4 regions of the Aneurinibacillus baijiui genome follow, and region 4 is predicted to be linked to each of the others. Evidence: riboswitches for the same ligand, from Rfam matches in the RefSeq annotation. Region 4 holds a riboswitch; each other region holds the start of a gene.
What was found. A riboswitch is a leader RNA that binds a small molecule or an ion and turns the genes downstream of it on or off. The one in region 4 is predicted to bind cobalamin.
Positions count from the first base shown of each region.

Region 1: linked by a shared signal. The riboswitch ahead of AB3351_RS01575 (hypothetical protein) and the one ahead of AB3351_RS15785 (ABC transporter substrate-binding protein) in region 4 are both predicted to bind cobalamin.
Region 2: linked by a shared signal. The riboswitch ahead of AB3351_RS09140 (FecCD family ABC transporter permease) and the one ahead of AB3351_RS15785 (ABC transporter substrate-binding protein) in region 4 are both predicted to bind cobalamin.
Region 3: linked by a shared signal. The riboswitch ahead of AB3351_RS21990 (energy-coupling factor ABC transporter permease) and the one ahead of AB3351_RS15785 (ABC transporter substrate-binding protein) in region 4 are both predicted to bind cobalamin.

Region 1 covers NZ_JBFTXJ020000001.1:323,527-327,821, forward strand. The annotation lists gene AB3351_RS01560 (methyl-accepting chemotaxis protein) at 1-163, shown strand, start outside; gene AB3351_RS01565 (immunity 22 family protein) at 268-663, shown strand; cobalamin riboswitch at 741-951, shown strand; gene AB3351_RS01570 ((2Fe-2S) ferredoxin domain-containing protein) at 1,105-1,479, shown strand; cobalamin riboswitch at 1,524-1,728, shown strand; gene AB3351_RS01575 (hypothetical protein) at 1,852-2,061, shown strand; gene AB3351_RS01580 (GNAT family N-acetyltransferase) at 2,045-2,632, shown strand; gene AB3351_RS01585 (NUDIX domain-containing protein) at 2,795-3,586, shown strand; gene AB3351_RS01590 (cysteine hydrolase family protein) at 3,678-4,226, shown strand; gene AB3351_RS01595 (nicotinate phosphoribosyltransferase) at 4,263-4,295, shown strand, end outside.
Region 2 covers NZ_JBFTXJ020000003.1:531,261-535,555, reverse strand. The annotation lists gene AB3351_RS09150 (ABC transporter substrate-binding protein) at 1-820, opposite strand, end outside; gene AB3351_RS09145 (ABC transporter ATP-binding protein) at 856-1,629, opposite strand; gene AB3351_RS09140 (FecCD family ABC transporter permease) at 1,626-2,717, opposite strand; cobalamin riboswitch at 2,875-3,061, opposite strand; gene AB3351_RS09135 (MDR family MFS transporter) at 3,113-4,295, opposite strand, start outside.
Region 3 covers NZ_JBFTXJ020000019.1:45,864-50,158, forward strand. The annotation lists gene AB3351_RS21975 (energy-coupling factor ABC transporter ATP-binding protein) at 1-326, opposite strand, end outside; gene cbiQ (cobalt ECF transporter T component CbiQ) at 350-1,132, opposite strand; gene AB3351_RS21985 (energy-coupling factor ABC transporter substrate-binding protein) at 1,116-1,427, opposite strand; gene AB3351_RS21990 (energy-coupling factor ABC transporter permease) at 1,430-2,188, opposite strand; cobalamin riboswitch at 2,341-2,560, opposite strand; gene AB3351_RS21995 (response regulator) at 2,801-3,469, shown strand; gene AB3351_RS22000 (sensor histidine kinase) at 3,510-4,295, shown strand, end outside.
Region 4 covers NZ_JBFTXJ020000008.1:143,379-147,673, reverse strand. The annotation lists gene AB3351_RS15800 (DUF2797 domain-containing protein) at 1-46, shown strand, start outside; gene AB3351_RS15795 (sensor domain-containing diguanylate cyclase) at 128-1,360, shown strand; cobalamin riboswitch at 1,410-1,601, shown strand; gene AB3351_RS15790 (hypothetical protein) at 1,559-1,705, shown strand; gene AB3351_RS15785 (ABC transporter substrate-binding protein) at 1,729-2,682, shown strand; gene AB3351_RS15780 (FecCD family ABC transporter permease) at 2,686-3,747, shown strand; gene AB3351_RS15775 (ABC transporter ATP-binding protein) at 3,792-4,295, shown strand, end outside.

The DNA of each region.
Region 1 (4,295 bases), on a different contig from region 4:
GATTATCGAAGAGGCCTCCAGCGCTTCAGAGCAAGTATCGGCAGCGGCGGAACAGCAATTAGCTACAGTGGAGGAGATGGCGGCTAGCGTTGCGGAGACAGGCAGGTTATCTCATCAACTGCATGCCGAATTGCGAATGTTTCGGATCGAGCAGCATGTATGATGCAGTCTACCGCTGAAAGAGTGTGGCTGCTACAATGAAAATATGGATAGGATTCAAGCTGATCGACCCTGTTATGGTCAATCGATAGAGAAAGGAAGAGAGTAGTGGAAGAGAAATCAATCGTGTCGATCTGGATTGGTAGATCGGAGGATGAAGAGAAGGCACAGACCTTGATGGAGTACACATATGATGAAGATGGTGATGCGATAGCGCCTGCGTTTGTACAGGTGTATAACATGGAAGATACCTATATTGACGAGGACTTTGTAGAGGTTTCGTTCCGTCCTCTTTCCTCTTCGCTTACAGAGCTTCTTGAAGGGCATTCCTATTGGGAAAGCATTCTTCCCGCACTGCTTACGCGTATAGGAGAGACGCTGCCATTTGAGGCGAATACGATGGTGCTGCTCTATGATTATGTGTATAACGGTGGAGTGGTCGAAGCTGTGCTCGATGGAGTGAAGCTGCGCTATATAGGCGCGGTCCCTTTTGAAGAAGTATAGGCCTCCTCTCTTATAAGATCATAGAGATGATAAAATCATAGCTTTCTTGTATACCTATTGTTATAATTTGTGTAACAAGTACATATGTATTTCAAGGTGCTGCTAATCACAATGATTGATTCATAGCAGCATAAGAGGGAAGCCGGTGTGAATCCGGCGCGGTCCCGCCACTGTAATGAGGAGAGCTGTCTGCAAGTTATATCCACTGCTTCATGGTAAGCGAAGCGGGAAGGAAGCAGCGGCTTTATGATTCTAAGCCAGGAGACCTGCCTTGAGATGATGACACAACAAGCTCACGAGGATGAGAGATGTGCTGCGCTGCGTATGGTTAATGGGATACTCCATTAAGCTTTTTGCGAATGCGGTAACAAGGGCATCTTTTTCCTATGGAGAACGATGCCTTTTTTGTATGAAAAATATTAGCTGCAAGAGGTGAAACACATGGCTACACGAAATTTGCATGGGGTGAGGCATCATCTTCTACTATGCAACGGAGGGAGCTGCATGAAGCGCGGAGGAGAAGAGGTGACGCAGGGGATACGGGAGCAGATCGCTAATCTGGCTGCAGATGACCTCATTCACACTACACGTACACGCTGCAATGGCAGATGTGCGGATGCTTGTGTCGTGATTCAATATCCAGAAGGAATATGGTATCAGGATATGACGGCAGAGACGGGAAAACAACTAATCAATCGGATTGTTAGCGGGGAAGCGGCATATGATGCTCACAACATCACCTATACGTATCAAAAGGGAGAGTTTCTCCCGGCTCAGCAAGCTGAGATAGGCGGAACAAAGAAACAACCATCCTAAGGGATGCATTCACCGGGTAACGCATCGGTTGGCTTGTTTATAATTTCATAGTTTTGCTTTATGGTGCATGTGTGTAATTCATTACTTTGCATGCGTAATAGGGAAACCGGTGCAAGTCCGGTGCGGTCCCGCCACTGTAAACGAGGAGCAACTCTTATGCAAAACCACTGTTCCATGACGATGGAATGGGAAGGTAGAGAGGAGCAAGGATTCGTAAGCCAGGAGACCTGCCATGAAGAACAGCACTGTAAAACCACGAGGATGGGAAGGTGTTCAAGAGATCGGTGGGTGTCTGAACGTATAACGATCTTATTTGAGCATCTTTTCTTTTAGGAAGAGATGCTTTTTTGTATACAAAAGGAGGATATGAAGATGCATGAATTATTTATAGAAGGAATGCGCGTGGAACGCTTTGACGGAATGAGAGGACAAGTCCTTGGCACGCATGAACTTTTTCTTATTGTGCTGTGGGAGAATCACCAGTTGGGAGAATACCACATTGTGGATGATTTACCGCCATACTATTTGTATCCGATTGAGTGCGAAAAGGAAAGAGGTGGTACGCATGCAGGTAAAGAATGAAGGAGTTACGCTGCTTTCTTTATCTATGGAACAATCATTGCCGTATCCTCTGCATGCGGGCTTATCATGCTTTGGCAAGGCGGATGAACAGCATGCTCGTCTGCAAACAATACTCTCACAAGAACAAACACGCATTTGTATTGCTGTTCATCATGACACGATTGTAGGATATGCTACACTTCTACTGCCGGAGCCTGAAGAACGCTGGGCTTCCCTTCCATATGTCCGCATGATGGGAGCGTTGGAAGTAGCCCCTCCCTATCGCTCTCGCCATATTGCCTCTGCTATTCTACAGAAGCTTTTTCAAAGTGAGATAAATATTGAACAATGTATTGTTCTTGCTTTTGAATACTACTGGCACTGGGATTTACAACACGGCACATTAGATGTCTATGAATACAAGCGTATGCTAAAGCGGTTGCTCGTATCAGCAGGGATGGAAGAGGTCTATACGGATGATCCTGATATACAGGCGCATTCTGCTAATTTTGCGATGGCACGTATCGGAAAAAGTGTCTCATCTGAGCAAATGCAGCAATTCTTCTATACCTTACAGCCGCGGATATGGTGAACAAAAGGAGATATAGCGATTTTTTTATAAAAAGGGTTGCAAAGTTCCATCGTATATCATATATTATTAACAAATAACAAATTGTTAATTTAATTTGATTGAGTGAAGCCTTACACTCTACTCAGGGATACTGCCTGAAGTGGTTGAGGAGGAGTCATCCTAATGGCTAGATACAAAGACGAAGCAGAAGCATTGGCGAATTATGACCCAAAACAATATCGTACGCCGGATGGCTATACGAGTGACATCGCTGTATTCACTATCGTTTCTGATGAGAAAGATGAAATGAAGCGTACCGTAAAAATATTGCTTATTAAACGGGCTGCACTTGATGCCGAAGGTGAACCGAACATTGAAGGTGGCAAATGGGCGCTGCCTGGGGGCTTTATTGTACCGCCGGAGACGGCATACGAAGCAGCTAAACGGGAACTGAGAGAGGAAACAGGCGTCGAGAATATTCATATCCAGCATTATGGTGTATATGATGCATGGGGACGCGATCCGCGCGGCTGGATTATTTCCAATGCACATTATGCGATTGTATCAGAGGAGGCTTTGGCGAGGCGGAGAGCGGCAGATGATGCAGCGGAGGTAGCGTTGTTCGACTTAGCGGAGGTTGGCAATATACAGTTGGCTTTTGATCATCGGGCAATCATTGAGGATGCGGTGAAAGTTGTCAAATCAGATATGCTGACAACGACCGTAGCGAAGAATTTTTTGCCTGAGGAGTTTAAGTTAGAAGAACTACGGACCGTATTGCTTGCGGTCATTGATGACCCTGTGATTAGCGTAAAGTCGGCTTTTTTCAGAAAAGCGCCATCATTACCGTTTATCACAGAAGCGCTTGATGAGCATAACAAGCCAAAGGTTACTACACCGACAGGCAGGGCGAAGAGGCCAACACAGTTGTATCGTTTTGTTGATGTATGGATAACGCCGTCGATCTGGCGGTAATATTGTAAAGGGTGGAGATAAATCCATCACCCTTTTTTATACTTAATAATTAACAATTTGATAATTGATAATTTAAAAGGAGATGTGAAAAATGAAAAGAGCATTGCTTGTCATTGACTACACGAGGGATTTTATTGATGGGGCTTTGCCTGTTGGCCAACCGGGTGCAGCGATTGAGAATCGTCTTGCTACCATCACCGAAGAAGCAATTGTGCAGGGAGATTATGTTGTGTTTGCGGTAGATAAACACCAGGCGCATGATCCTTATCATCCTGAGACGACTTTGTTTCCTCCCCATAATATTGAAGGCACGAGCGGACGCGCGTTATATGGTCGACTTCAAAATATATACACGACCTATCAGGATAGGGGGAATGTGATGTATATGGATAAAACAAGGTACAGCTCTTTTGTCGGAACCAATCTGGAAATTCAACTGCGCGCAAGACAGATTCAAGAGATACATCTTGTAGGCGTCTGTACGGATATTTGTGTTTTGCATGCTGCTGTAGATGCCTATAATAAGGGATTTCGCATTACGGTTCATGAGGATGCTGTCGCAAGCTTTAATCAGGTCGGGCATAATTGGGCGCTGCAACATATGAAGCATTGTCTTGGTGCAACGATTTGCAGCCTGTAGAGAAGACATTCACATTCATCATGGGAGGGATTACGAATGGAGAAGCGATACACTGATGACAGTCTGGCA
Region 2 (4,295 bases), on a different contig from region 4:
TCACGATAACATCGGGATTATGATGTACGACCTCCTCCCAGCTCACTTCCGCCCACCCTTTTTCTATATCACTAAAAATATTCTTCCCTCCGGCTAATGCAATAAGGCTGGACATGTAGTTACCTGCCGCCGTTAAAGCCTTATCTTCACCGCTATCGTAGACAAACACGTTAAGCGGCTTTGTAACAGAGCCTACTTGCTTAACGGTTCGATCAATATCCTTCTGCATCGTGGCAATCAGAGTCTCCGCTCTCTCTTCCACATCGAAGATACGCCCGATATTGCGGATATCCTGATATACATTTTCTAGCGTAGGGAACGGAGTCGTAGACGACTCTTGAATGTAGGCCGGAATGCCGGCAGACGCTAACTCCTGCACCGTTCCCAATGCTTTCTCAGTAAAAGCGCTTTTCCATCCGGCATATGCAAAATCCGGAGCAGTTGCCATGAAAACTTCTTTTGATGGATATGCTTTTGACAGAACAGGAATCTTCGCATACGTATCCTTAAACTCAGGCAGAATGGCATCATCAAGATATGCGGTTCCTACCATTGAATCCTGCAAGCCTAGAGCCAGCATGATTTCTGTCGCATGCTGGTTTAATGCAACAGCTCGTTTGGGCGGCTGTGTGAATGTTAATGTATGTCCCAAATTGTTAATGGTGACTTTTTCGTAGGATGCGTTTTCCTTCTGCTGGGTCTTACCTAAAGACGCCTGTTCGACGGCAGATGAGGTACCAGAAGATGAACTGCATGCGGATAATAGGCCAACGACAAGCACTACTGCGATTCGTTGCAAAAATTGATTTCGTTTTCTCATATGTGCGTCGCTCCATCTGTTATTTTTTAAATGAGTTATTCGTTCGTACTGGACAGAAAAATAATATAGGGTGTATGTGTTACCGGATGTGTAATAATTTCTGTTTCTACCCCAAATACTTCACTCAATAATTCATACGTCAGCACATCAGACGGATTCCCCGAAGCAACGATACGCCCCTTCTGCATCACATACAAATAGTCACAGTACACAGCAGCCAAGTTTAGATCATGCAGCACAGCAACCAACGTTACATCAAGTCCCTTTGTCAGCTCCATTACCTGAAGTTGATGGCGGATATCAAGATGATTGGTCGGCTCATCAAGCAGAATGACCCGAGCCTGCTGAGCAAGTGCACGAGCAATAAGAACCCGCTGTTTTTCACCGCCAGATAAGCTCATAAAGCTGCGCGAGGCATAGTCTTCCATATGTACACAGGACAAAGCATACTCCACGATCAGCCGGTCTTCTTCCGTATCCGATTCGAACATCCGCTTATGCGGAGCCCGTCCCATTGCCACTATGTCTTCTACAGAAAAATCAAACTCCTGAGGGAATTCCTGTCCAACAACAGCCATTTTTTGAAATACGTCTCGCGAAGATAATTCGTATAGGTCTCGCTCGTTGAAGTGGATACACCCGGTATCCGGTTTTAATACACGATACATCGTCTTAAGCAGTGTGGATTTCCCGCTTCCATTCGGTCCAATAATTCCAACAAAGGCACCGTCCGGAACATCCAGCGATATATCTTGTATAATCGTCGCCTGCATCATACGCAGCGATACAGCATCCACCTGAATCATCACTCTCGCCCCCCTCCGAACGAATAAGAACTGCGCCGCAGCAGCCAAATAAAGAACGGACCTCCACATAATGCGGTAATAACTCCCACAGGCAGCTCTTCCGGCGCTAGCAGCATGCGAGCCAGCACATCGGACCAGATCGCTACAATTGAACCAATTAAAGCGCTAACCGGTAGCACATATCGATGATTCGAGCCTACAAATAGCCGGGCAAGATGGGGAATCATCAGGCCAATAAAGCCAATCGCTCCACTTACTGCCACGATCACTCCTGTCAGAAGAGAGGAGATGACAAACAATATTTTACGGAAAAAATGTGTGTTTACTCCCAGGGTTGTTGCCGCTTCCTCTCCCATTAACAGCGCATTAAGCGACCGGTACTGTACAAGTAGAAAAATCAAACCACAGACGACAAGCAACCCAGGAAGCGTGACATATTCCCACTTTGCTCCAGAAAAACTTCCCATAATCCAAAACATAACATCCCGCATTCCCTTTTCCTCCGGCGCCATCGTCACAATAAGGTTCGTTACTGCAGATAAAATAATTGATACCGACACACCTGCCAGCAGCAAGCGTGTTGTGTGCATTCGGCCGCCAACCTGTGCGAGTACGTAAACGGCGATCATGGAAAAAAGCGCGCCTAAAAAGGCACCAAGAGACAATGCGTATCTCCCCAGAAAAGAGAGTGCGCCAAACAAAATCGCAAGCGTAGCAGCAACAGAGGCACCAGAAGAAATCCCCAGAATATACGGGTCTGCGAGCGAATTGCGCACCAATGCCTGAATAACCACCCCTACGATTGCCAATCCAGCTCCAACTACCGCTCCGAGCAAAACGCGAGGAAACCGGATGTCCCATACAATGCTCTCCTGTGCCGCATGCCAATCCGGCTCAATCACAAAAGCTGAGCCTACTATTTTTGCTAGCGCAATTCTCCATACCGTAAGCGGAGAGATGCTGACAGGCCCAAGCATCACAGCCGCAGTAATTGATACCAGAAGCAGCACACACAAAATGACCAGAGCCATTCGCACACGAATATTCTGAGCTTTCTGTACGGACACATGCAAGTGTATCGACTTTCTCATCTTATGAACTCCTCTATCTTCCATCTCTTTTGGCTTGGCCACACAAAAAACCCCCGTCTTGACGGACGGGGGTCAGGTACGAAAATGCAGGTAACATCAAAAAGCCAAACGGCTGCCACTCATTCTCAATACACCTCTCCTTTCCGCGAAGGTAATTGTGGTGTCGCATCTTAGGTAGGTCTCCTGGCTTCCGGGTCCATGCCCTCTCTCGTCTTCCCCGATCATCAATCGAGTGACAATATGAAAGAGAACTATCCGGTTACAGTGGCGGGACCGCTCGGGACTTGCACCCGATTCCCTGTTACCCTTTGTATTTCACAAAGGCACCTAGCTGCATACAATGTAATTGTTATTACATATAGCATACATATAACACATATAGTAAACAACCTTTTTTATTGCTTTACTGTCAGCATCCCATTCATTTTGTGAACGGAGCCTCTCCAATAAAAGAAAATACTAATCAACGCTGCCAAAGTAAGCACTGAAAACATAACACTGCCGCCAAACTCAACAAGCAGCATACCGGCAAAGCCTGGTCCCAAAAAGGAACCCATTGTTGTAAAACTGAAGGCGCCATAATACGTACCGCGCACCGACTCCGGCGTAATCTCATCGATAATCGCATACTCAGCGGGCGCTATGAAGATCTCGCCCAACGTAAAAATAATCATAGAAAAAATGAACGTCCACACATTAAATGACAACGAGAAGCAGACACATCCTATCGCAAACAAAACGGAGCCGATCACAATCGAAAAAAAGGCGCTCCGCTTCTCAACCGCCCGTGCCACAGGCATGCTTCCGATGATGATGACAAGGGAGTGTACGGTCCATAATAACTGAATAAAATCCAACCCGCTCGTAAACTCCGCTGCAAAATATTGGGGTAGTACAACAGAAAATTGACCATGCACAGACATCGCCATGATTCCACCGCAAATAAACAAAAGAAGCGCCTTATCCTTCTGTATTACACCTAACGATTCTTTCAAAACCGGCCGGTGGATTCCAGAAGAGGAAATATCGGCAATCTTATATTTCCTTACGTACACCCACAGCAATACAAAATACATAAGAAAAATAACGGATGCTACAAAAAACGGCAGCGTACTCTCCGCTTTGACACCGGCGATCATACCGATGATGGGGCCAACCGCAAATCCGAGATTCGTAAACAGATAACGATACGAAAAAGCCCGTACCCGTTTTTTTGGCTCTGTCAAATCGGCAATCAACGCTTTGGCACACGGGTCAAAAAAAGCGGTAGCCATGCCTTTTAACAGGGTGAACAGCACTAGCATTATAGGATGAACACTTACCGCCAGCCCTATAAAAATAATTGCGGAGCCAAGCAGCGCTCCTAGCATGATGTTCTTGCGACCAAATCGATCCGACAGCACCCCGCCGGCAAGGCCGCCAAACATCCCTATCAGCGCACTGCCCCCTATGATAAATCCGATTGCCGGACCACTTAATCCAGTATAATGGGCTAGATAAATCGCAAAATACGGTACAACCATACTTAATCCGATGTATGTCAAAAAGCTGCCAAGAAACAAAATGCGTACGATGGGG
Region 3 (4,295 bases), on a different contig from region 4:
TCGGCCAGGCCAGCATTGCACAATCCGTAAGAGAGATCTTCTGCAACGGTACTTGCAATCAACTGCTGTTCCGGGTCTTGAAAAACCAGGCCTACCTTTCGTCTAAGTTCTGATAAAAAGGTTCGGCCATATATATAGGGCTCGCCCTTCCATCTCATCTCTCCGCGCTCCGGTTGATAAATACCATTCAGATGCAGGAATAGTGTCGATTTGCCGCAGCCGTTATGTCCAATTAGCGCACAGCGGGCTCCCGTGGGAATCCGCAGGGTTACCCCGTCTAATGCAGGCTGCGTGCTTCCCGGATATGTATAGGACACATCATCCATTTCTATAATCCAAGCCAACCACCTTACCTCCTCGTCCACCATTCAAGCGCCACAAGTAAAACAAAACCAACAACAGCCTCGACCCCATAGCGTCCCGCTCCTGAAAAAGATGCCGTAGATATGACCCGCAAATCGCCGGTAAACCCACGGGCGGCAAGTCCGATAGAAAGCTGCTGGTAACGCTGAAATGTACGGGTAAAAAGCCGAACGATCAGAAAACCTGCATCCCGTATTTTCTTTCGAAATCTTCCGCTCCCGCTCCGTGCCTGCTGGGCGGTCCACAACTGTTCTGCCGTCTCCAAAAAAACAAAGACGAAACGGTACATAACAAGCAGCAAATCAGTTAGAAGCACCGGCACTTTTACGCGCCGCAGGACCGTAAGCAATTCCGTAAACGGCACCGTCAACAAGATAAAATACAGGCAGGATACCGAAGCCAGCGAACGAATGAGCAGCATACCAGCCTTCTCCACGCCCTCTCTACTTCCGTATATGTGCCAGGAGGCGGCAGAAAATTGGAATAACACCGTGTCCGTTGGTGGTGCAGCGGATATCTCCACCACCAACGGAGGCAGGCCGAGCATCAGGAACAATGTCACTGCCCCAAGCAATCGCACATACACCCGACCCGAAATACCGGCACGAAGGACAATCCATGCACTCATCCACATGAACACAGCAGCATGCACCAACGTATGTGATAGCAGGACAAACAACAGCATGCAAAGCCCGAAGCCTACCTTTTGCGCCGGATAAATATGACGAAGTCGGTTCGTATATGCGATGGCATCAAGCTGAATCTTCATCCAACTGGTCTCGCTTTAAAGACCGGCCCTTATAATAACCGATGCCATACCCGATAATACCGGCTCCAATCGCAGCCTGCAGAGCAAACAAAAGACTCTCCGTCTCACCGCCCGGTAGCTCAAACAATGGCTCACTCCACGGCTCGTAAGTCGGTGCTACTTCACCGATGGCTTCCTCCGCCGCTCCATCTGCGCCTCCAAATTCAGAATCCTTGATGAGCAGAAGCGGAAGCGCAATCAGCGCGATGACACTAAGGACAAGCACGATATTTAACCAACCTTTTGATTTGTTCATCGTTACGCTCCTCGTCTAATAGATTGCAATTGCATCAATTCTTTTCCGTTATAGGCAACAAGCCAGTTCCATACAAGCACCGTCAATAATCCTTCACTAATAGCCAGCGGCACTTGGGTTACAGCAAAAATCCCTGCAAATTTTGCAAATGATGCCGCAAAGCCACCGCTTGCCGCTGGAAAAGCAAGCGCCAGTTGTACAGAAGTTACAAGATATGTCGTCAAATCAGCCAATGCGGCTGCCATAAAAATCGCCAGCCGCTGCTTTCCTGTAGAACGAGCGATCGCTTGGTACACAGCATATGCAACAAAGGGTCCCACTACCGCCATAGAGAATGCGTTAGCCCCTAGCGTAGTTAATCCTCCGTGCGCGAGAAGAAGAGCTTGGAACAGAAGAACAAGTGTCCCTAGTACCGTCATAGCAAGCGGACCGAACAAGGCTGCCCCAAGACCTACACCCGTCGGATGTGAACTGCTGCCTGTTACAGAAGGAATTTTTAGTGCGGATAGAACAAAAGCAAAAGCACCTACCAGACCAAGCAGAAGCTTCGCCTCTGGGTTTTCTCTTGTAATCCGTGTCAATGACCGAACACCCAACAGGAAAAAGGGCAGAAATAATACCCACCAGAATACGGCCCATTTTACAGGCAGAAATCCTTCCATAATGTGCATAGCATAAGCGGTCTGCGGATCATTCCATACGAAATACAGCACAAATCCCAAAACCACAGCTATGCTTGATAGCGTACGCTTTCGTTTCATTCATCTTCCCCCTCTTAACTCTATATACAAATAAAAAAAGCATCCTCTCCCACGGAAAAGATGCTTAGGTATACAAAAGCGCACAATCGGTTAACCAAACAAGCCAAGCGTACATCATGCCCCTTCGAACACCTACCCATCCTCGTGGTGTAGCAGTGTTGCTCTTTACGGCAGGTCTCCTGGCTTCGAGTCAATGAACAATCACCCCCTTCCCGCTTCGCAGGCGAAGCAGTGGGTGAATCGATGGGATTGTTCTCCTCTTCACAGTGGCGGGACCGCGTCGGTTTTGCACCGAACTTCCCTTTTAAACTTTCCATTCCGATCTTCCTTTCTATAACCGGAATTTTAAGTACCATAAAGCTATTCCTATTCAGTTTAAAATTGTGCTCATTATACCACACACCCTAAAATAGCGCTATATTCAATATGCCGTATTTTATGACCATTTTTATGACTGTACGCCCTTATATTGTGACTTCTACGCCTTTATAATAAGCGATAAGGCACACTATCTATCTCATAACACAATTTGAGAATATACCGTCTCCATCTCTAGTAAAAAAGAATTATAATAAAAATACCAACTCTGTAATAAGGAGAGCGGAAAACTGTATGATCAAAATCCTGATTGCTGACGACCAGACACTTATGAGAGAGGGCCTTAGAACAATACTGGATTTAGAAGACGATATGCAGGTGATCGGCACTACAGAAAACGGCCTCGAAGCCTATGAAATGGTGGCAAAATTTCAACCCGATATTGTCTTGATGGATATTAAGATGCCGGTCATGGATGGCATTGAGAGCACCAAAAAAATTAAAAAAGACTATCCTGCTACCCTTATTCTCATTCTGACGACATTTGCAGAAGATGAGTACATCGTAGAAGGTCTATCCAACGGTGCAAGCGGCTTCTTATTGAAAGATATGCCGGGTGATAAGCTGATTGCAACCATCCGCGACGCGGCCATAGGACAGATCATGCTGCCTGCCGTCATCGCCGCCAAACTGGCGGCACGCCTCTCACACTTCTCCTCTCAAGCACAACATACGATTCATACCGAACGACTTAAGCAGCAAGGAGTCGAATTGTCCGATCGTGAGAAAGAGATTGCGGCTCTTATGCTTCAGGGCATGAACAACCGACAAATCGCTAAAACATTGTATATCAGTGAAGGTACCGTGAAGAATTATGTCAGCATGATCTATGCAAAAATCGGCACGAATGAACGCTCAAAAGCCATTGTGTACTTAAAAGATTTAGGAGTGGAACCGAAGTAAACACCTGCTAGTAGCATACATAAAAAGGGGGCTGCCTAGCATGAAGGGGAATGCTTTTGCCTTCGTTATTCTTTGTGTGTGCGTATTCCTCACCGGCTGCACAGCCCGGTCCAATCCGCCTGTAGCATCTTTCGGTATTCTCGATGCTTCCAGTTGGAACTTCGCTAAGCAGGGGCCTATTGAACTGAATGGAGAGTGGGGACTTACATGGGGGCAATTTACTGCACCGAGCAACTCACTGCCTGCCTCTACAGCCGAGATGTCCACTATTTCTGTTCCTTCGATATGGAATGGAAAACAGGTTGGGGGACATTCTCTTTCCGGTAAGGGATATGCAACGTACACAATTTCCATCCGCTTTAATCCTGCGGATAATATGTCTCTCAAAGCTCTATACATCCCGATTGTTTTTACATCCTACACGCTTTATATCAATGGAGCACCTACTGCTTCCGCAGGTACTCCCGGCATGAATAAGCACAGTACGAAGCCGCAAGATATAACGCAGGTCGTCTATTTTCATCCGCGACATAACCAGGTGACACTCACCTTTCACGTGTCCAACTTTGCCCATAAAAAGGGTGGCATTTGGAAACCGATTCTTCTCGGGGATTATAAGCAGATCACAGATCTACGGGAGAAGAGACTGATCTTCGATGCAGCTCTCTCATCAAGTCTTCTCATTGTCGGAGTCTATCATGTTGTTATTTATCTATTGCGCCGCAAGAACACATCAGCGCTGTATTTTAGCTTATTCTGCATGCTGATCGGCGTACGCTCCATCATTAGCGGACGTGATGTTCTCCTCACTAAGCTGTGGCCCGAC
Region 4 (4,295 bases):
CAATGTCCGTAAGTACTGCGGTTATCAGGTAGAAATCAGTGATTGATCGGAGAGGAAGCAGGAGGTCAGTGAGACCGTCTGCTTTTTTCTTTGCATCTGCCATATGCATGCAAAGGAGGAACGGAATGTGAGTGCAAAAAGTGAGGGATATTCCTCCCCCTATGAAGGGATGCTTACTCGATATGCTATATTGCTGCGTCAGATGAAAGAGACAAAGCTTACATCGGCTGCATTGGACCTTGCGGCCGAAGAAATAGAAGGAATACCGCTGCCGAAGAAGGAAAAAGAGCTTCATCGTACGCTGCTTCAGCAGCTTTCGGAAATAAATGCGAAAGTGGAAAAGCTGCATTGGATGTCTGAACATTTGAAAATTGTGCATGATTTCCAACAGGCGTCTACCCAGACATTTAATAAAGAAAAGATTTATGAACAGGCTTTTGAGCTTGTATCCCGTGTGATGGACACGGATGCCTTTTTTATTGCTTTATATCGAGAAGGCGATGAATACATCCGCATTCCGTTTGCTGTTGACGATGGTGTACGATATGAAGAAGAGATGCGCTTTGGCGAGGGGATTACCTCACAGGTATTGAAGACGAGACGTACTATACATATTTATACAGAAAAAGAATCGTCGGAAAAAACGATTATGCGCTGGGGCAACCCTGCGCAGGACACCAATACATTGATTTTTGTGCCGATGATTCTGCGCGATGAAGTCAAAGGTGTGATTACGGCACAGAGCTACCGGGAATTCGCCTATAAGCAGGAGCATGAAGAACTGTTAGAGATGATCGGTACCCAAATCGCCAGTGCGATAGAGACGGCCGAACTTTATGATCGTGTCTATGAGCTATCGATTAAAGATGAGTTAACAGGTCTGAAGAATCGTCGCGCCTTCCAAATTGATTTGCGCAATCGACTTCATGCTGCTAAGAAGCAGGGTCAGTCACTGGCACTGTTGATGATTGATTCCGACCGACTAAAAGAAGCTAATGATACGTATGGTCACCATGTCGGAGATATGCTGCTGCGTCGCATTGCAGAAAGTATGCAACAGGCGCTCGGACCAGAGGATGAAGCGTATCGGTATGCGGGAGATGAGTTTATTGTCCTCTCGTTCGGTGCAGATAGAGAGGCGGCGGTAGAGAAGGCTATGAATATGCAGAAACACCTGTCTCTTCATCCGATTATCATAGACGGACAGACTCTCACAGCCTCGCTTAGTATCGGAATCGATATATATCCTGACTCGGCATCTACTGAAGAGGAATTGCAGCAGCAAGCCGACTCTGCGCTTTACTTCGCAAAAAAGCAGGGAAGAAATACAATCACCGTATACCAGCGGCCGTTATTCTGAATGCACGTCATTGGATGTTGTAAAATCAAGGCCGTACGCCTATAATTAAAAAATAATAAAGCGAACAGGTCTTCACATGCGAAGATAATAGGGAAGCACGGTGTAAATCCGTCACGGTCCCGCCACTGTAATAGGGGAGTACTTTTGCCTTGCTGTCCACTGCACACTTATCGTGTGTGGGAAGGATGTGAGAGTACGATGAACTTAGAGTCAGGAGACCTGCCTGTTTGCCAAGTCGACCACATGCCTTCGGGGATTAAGGAATGCGGCGGTATTGGACGTACCATCTTTTGTTACGGACACAACATGCCCGCCTTCCTCGCTGAAGCGGGTTTTTTATTTTAGTTCAGAGCATAGGAGTGGGGAGAATGAAACGATACACATCATTGATCTTAGCGGCGCTGCTGCTTGTTTTGCTTGCGGCCTGCGGTAACACTGCGTCTACCCCGTCAGGCGAACAGCAACCTGCCGGTGGGGAAACTGCCCAGGCACCGGGGAAGTTTCCACTTACTATTAAGGATGGTACAGGAACAGAGGTTACGCTTGAGAAGAAGCCTGAGCGCATCGTATCCATTATACCGAGTACGACAGAGATTGCTTACGCAGTGGGTGCAGGCGACAAGGTCGTAGGCGTGTCTAATTATGATAACTATCCTGAGGAAGTAACAAAGAAAGAAAAAGTCGGTGATCTTAAAGTTAATATGGAAAAGGTCGTTTCCCTAGAGCCGGATCTGATTCTTGCGGATACCGGGAATGGGGAAGCGGTTGATGCCTTGCGCAAAACGGGTCTTCCTGTTGTCGTGATGGAAGCAAAAAACTTTGATGAAATTTATACTTCCATTGAGATGATCGGTAAGGCAACCGGCAATGATGCAAAAGCGGCTGATGTAGTGAATAAGATGAAGGCTGATGTAGAAGCTGTGAAAAAGAAAGTAGAGTCCGTAGCCGAAGATAAGCGGCCAAATGTATGGGTTGAAGTTGACCCATCCCTGTTTACAGCGGGTACAGGTACATTTATCCACGATATGATTACGATGTCAGGCGGCAAAAACATTGCCGCAGATTTGGAAGGATGGAAGCAGCTATCCGAAGAAAAGGTATTGCAGCGCAATCCCGATGTCATTTTGAACACATACGGTTACTATGATAAAGAGGGTGCGGAAAAAATTAAGAAGCGTCCAAAATGGCAGCATGTAAAAGCTGTGCAAAATGGTCGGGTGTTCGCTGTTGACTCTGATGTTGTTAATCGTCCGGGACCACGCATTACCGAAGGTCTCAAAGAAATTGCTGCGGAATTGCACCCGGAATTGTTCGGGAAATAAGGAATGATGGGGTTGAAGGAAGAGCAACGAGGATTTGGGAAGAAGCTGGGATTTTGGCTGCTTCCCCTTCTTTTTATACTTGTAGTGATGATTGTGGGCAGTGTTTCGATAGGAAGTGCAGAGCTATCCTTTTATACGGTATGGAAGATCATTCTCTCCCGTTTACCTTTTGTAAGCGGAGTGGAGAAGGAATGGTCACAGGCGGCTGAAGTGATCGTGTGGAATATCCGTATGCCGCGTATTCTGCTGGCCATTCTAGTCGGGGCGGCGTTGGCGCTAGCAGGTGCTGCATATCAGGGAGTGCTGCGCAATCCGCTCGCTGATCCCTATATTCTCGGCGTATCATCCGGCGCTTCACTTGGGGCAGCGTCCTTCATTTTATTTGGACAAGGGCTGGCAATTTTCGGGCAGTGGACGCTGCCGCTCGTAGCCTTTGTGTGCGGGATTGGCACATTATTTATTGTATATCGGCTTGCCTATGTTGCCGGTAAGGTGCAGATTGAGACGCTTCTATTATCTGGGGTCGTAGTACAAGCATTTCTTGGAGCCGGGTTATCTCTTATCATGTCGATATCCGGTGAGAAGATGCAGCGTATTTTGTATTGGCTGATGGGGAGCTTGTCGCTGAGCGATTGGTCTTCCGGCATTGCCATCGCTCCTTATATTCTTGCCGGCGGTGTGCTTATCTTTTTATTTGCAGGCGAGTTGAATCTGCTCGCGCTTGGAGAGCAGAAGGCACACCATCTGGGCATGAATGTGGGACGGACGCGGCTGATTGTTCTGCTAGCGGCCTCACTGACAGCAGGAGCTGCGGTAGCGGTGTCCGGCGTAATTGGCTTCGTTGGATTGATTGTTCCGCATATGATGCGTGCGATTGTGGGTTCCGATCATCGTGTCCTGCTTCCGGTATCGGCTGTCGCAGGAGCGATCCTGTTAATTGCGGCTGATACGCTCGCCCGTACGCTAATGGAGCCGCAGGAGCTGCCAATTGGGGTTATCACTGCCTTTTTGGGCGCACCGTTTTTCGGTTATTTGCTGCGCAAGCGCAGACGGCTGTTTTTTTAAAAAGAGCGTAGAATGATAAAGGATTATGCTGGGGGGCACTCGGATTGATTGAAGTAGCGGACGTATCCTTGCGCATTGGACAACGGCAAATATTATCAGACATCAGATTTCAGGTGCAAAAAGGCGAAACAGTAGGAATTATCGGCCCGAACGGGTCTGGGAAGTCTTCGCTGGTGAAGGTGATCTCCCGTCTTCTAACCCCTGACACCGGAGAGATACAGATTGATCATAAACCACTGGCTTCCTATTCCTCGAAAATGTTGGCCCGCAAGATGGCTGTTGTGAGTCAGGATGGTCTTCTGCCGCTGCCGATTACAGTTGAAGAGGCGGTAGCCATGGGAAGATATCCATATCGGAGTCTTTTTCGGCGCAATGCTGCAGAGGATGAGGCGGCTGTGCAGCATGCCCTCGTGCGGACCGGTTTAGAAGGGATGGCCTGCAGATTATTGGAGCAGCTTAGCGGTGGGGAACGCCAGCGGGTTTCCATTGCTTGTGCCATGGCGCAGGAGCCGGAAATCCTGCTGCTTGATGAACCGACTACGTATCTA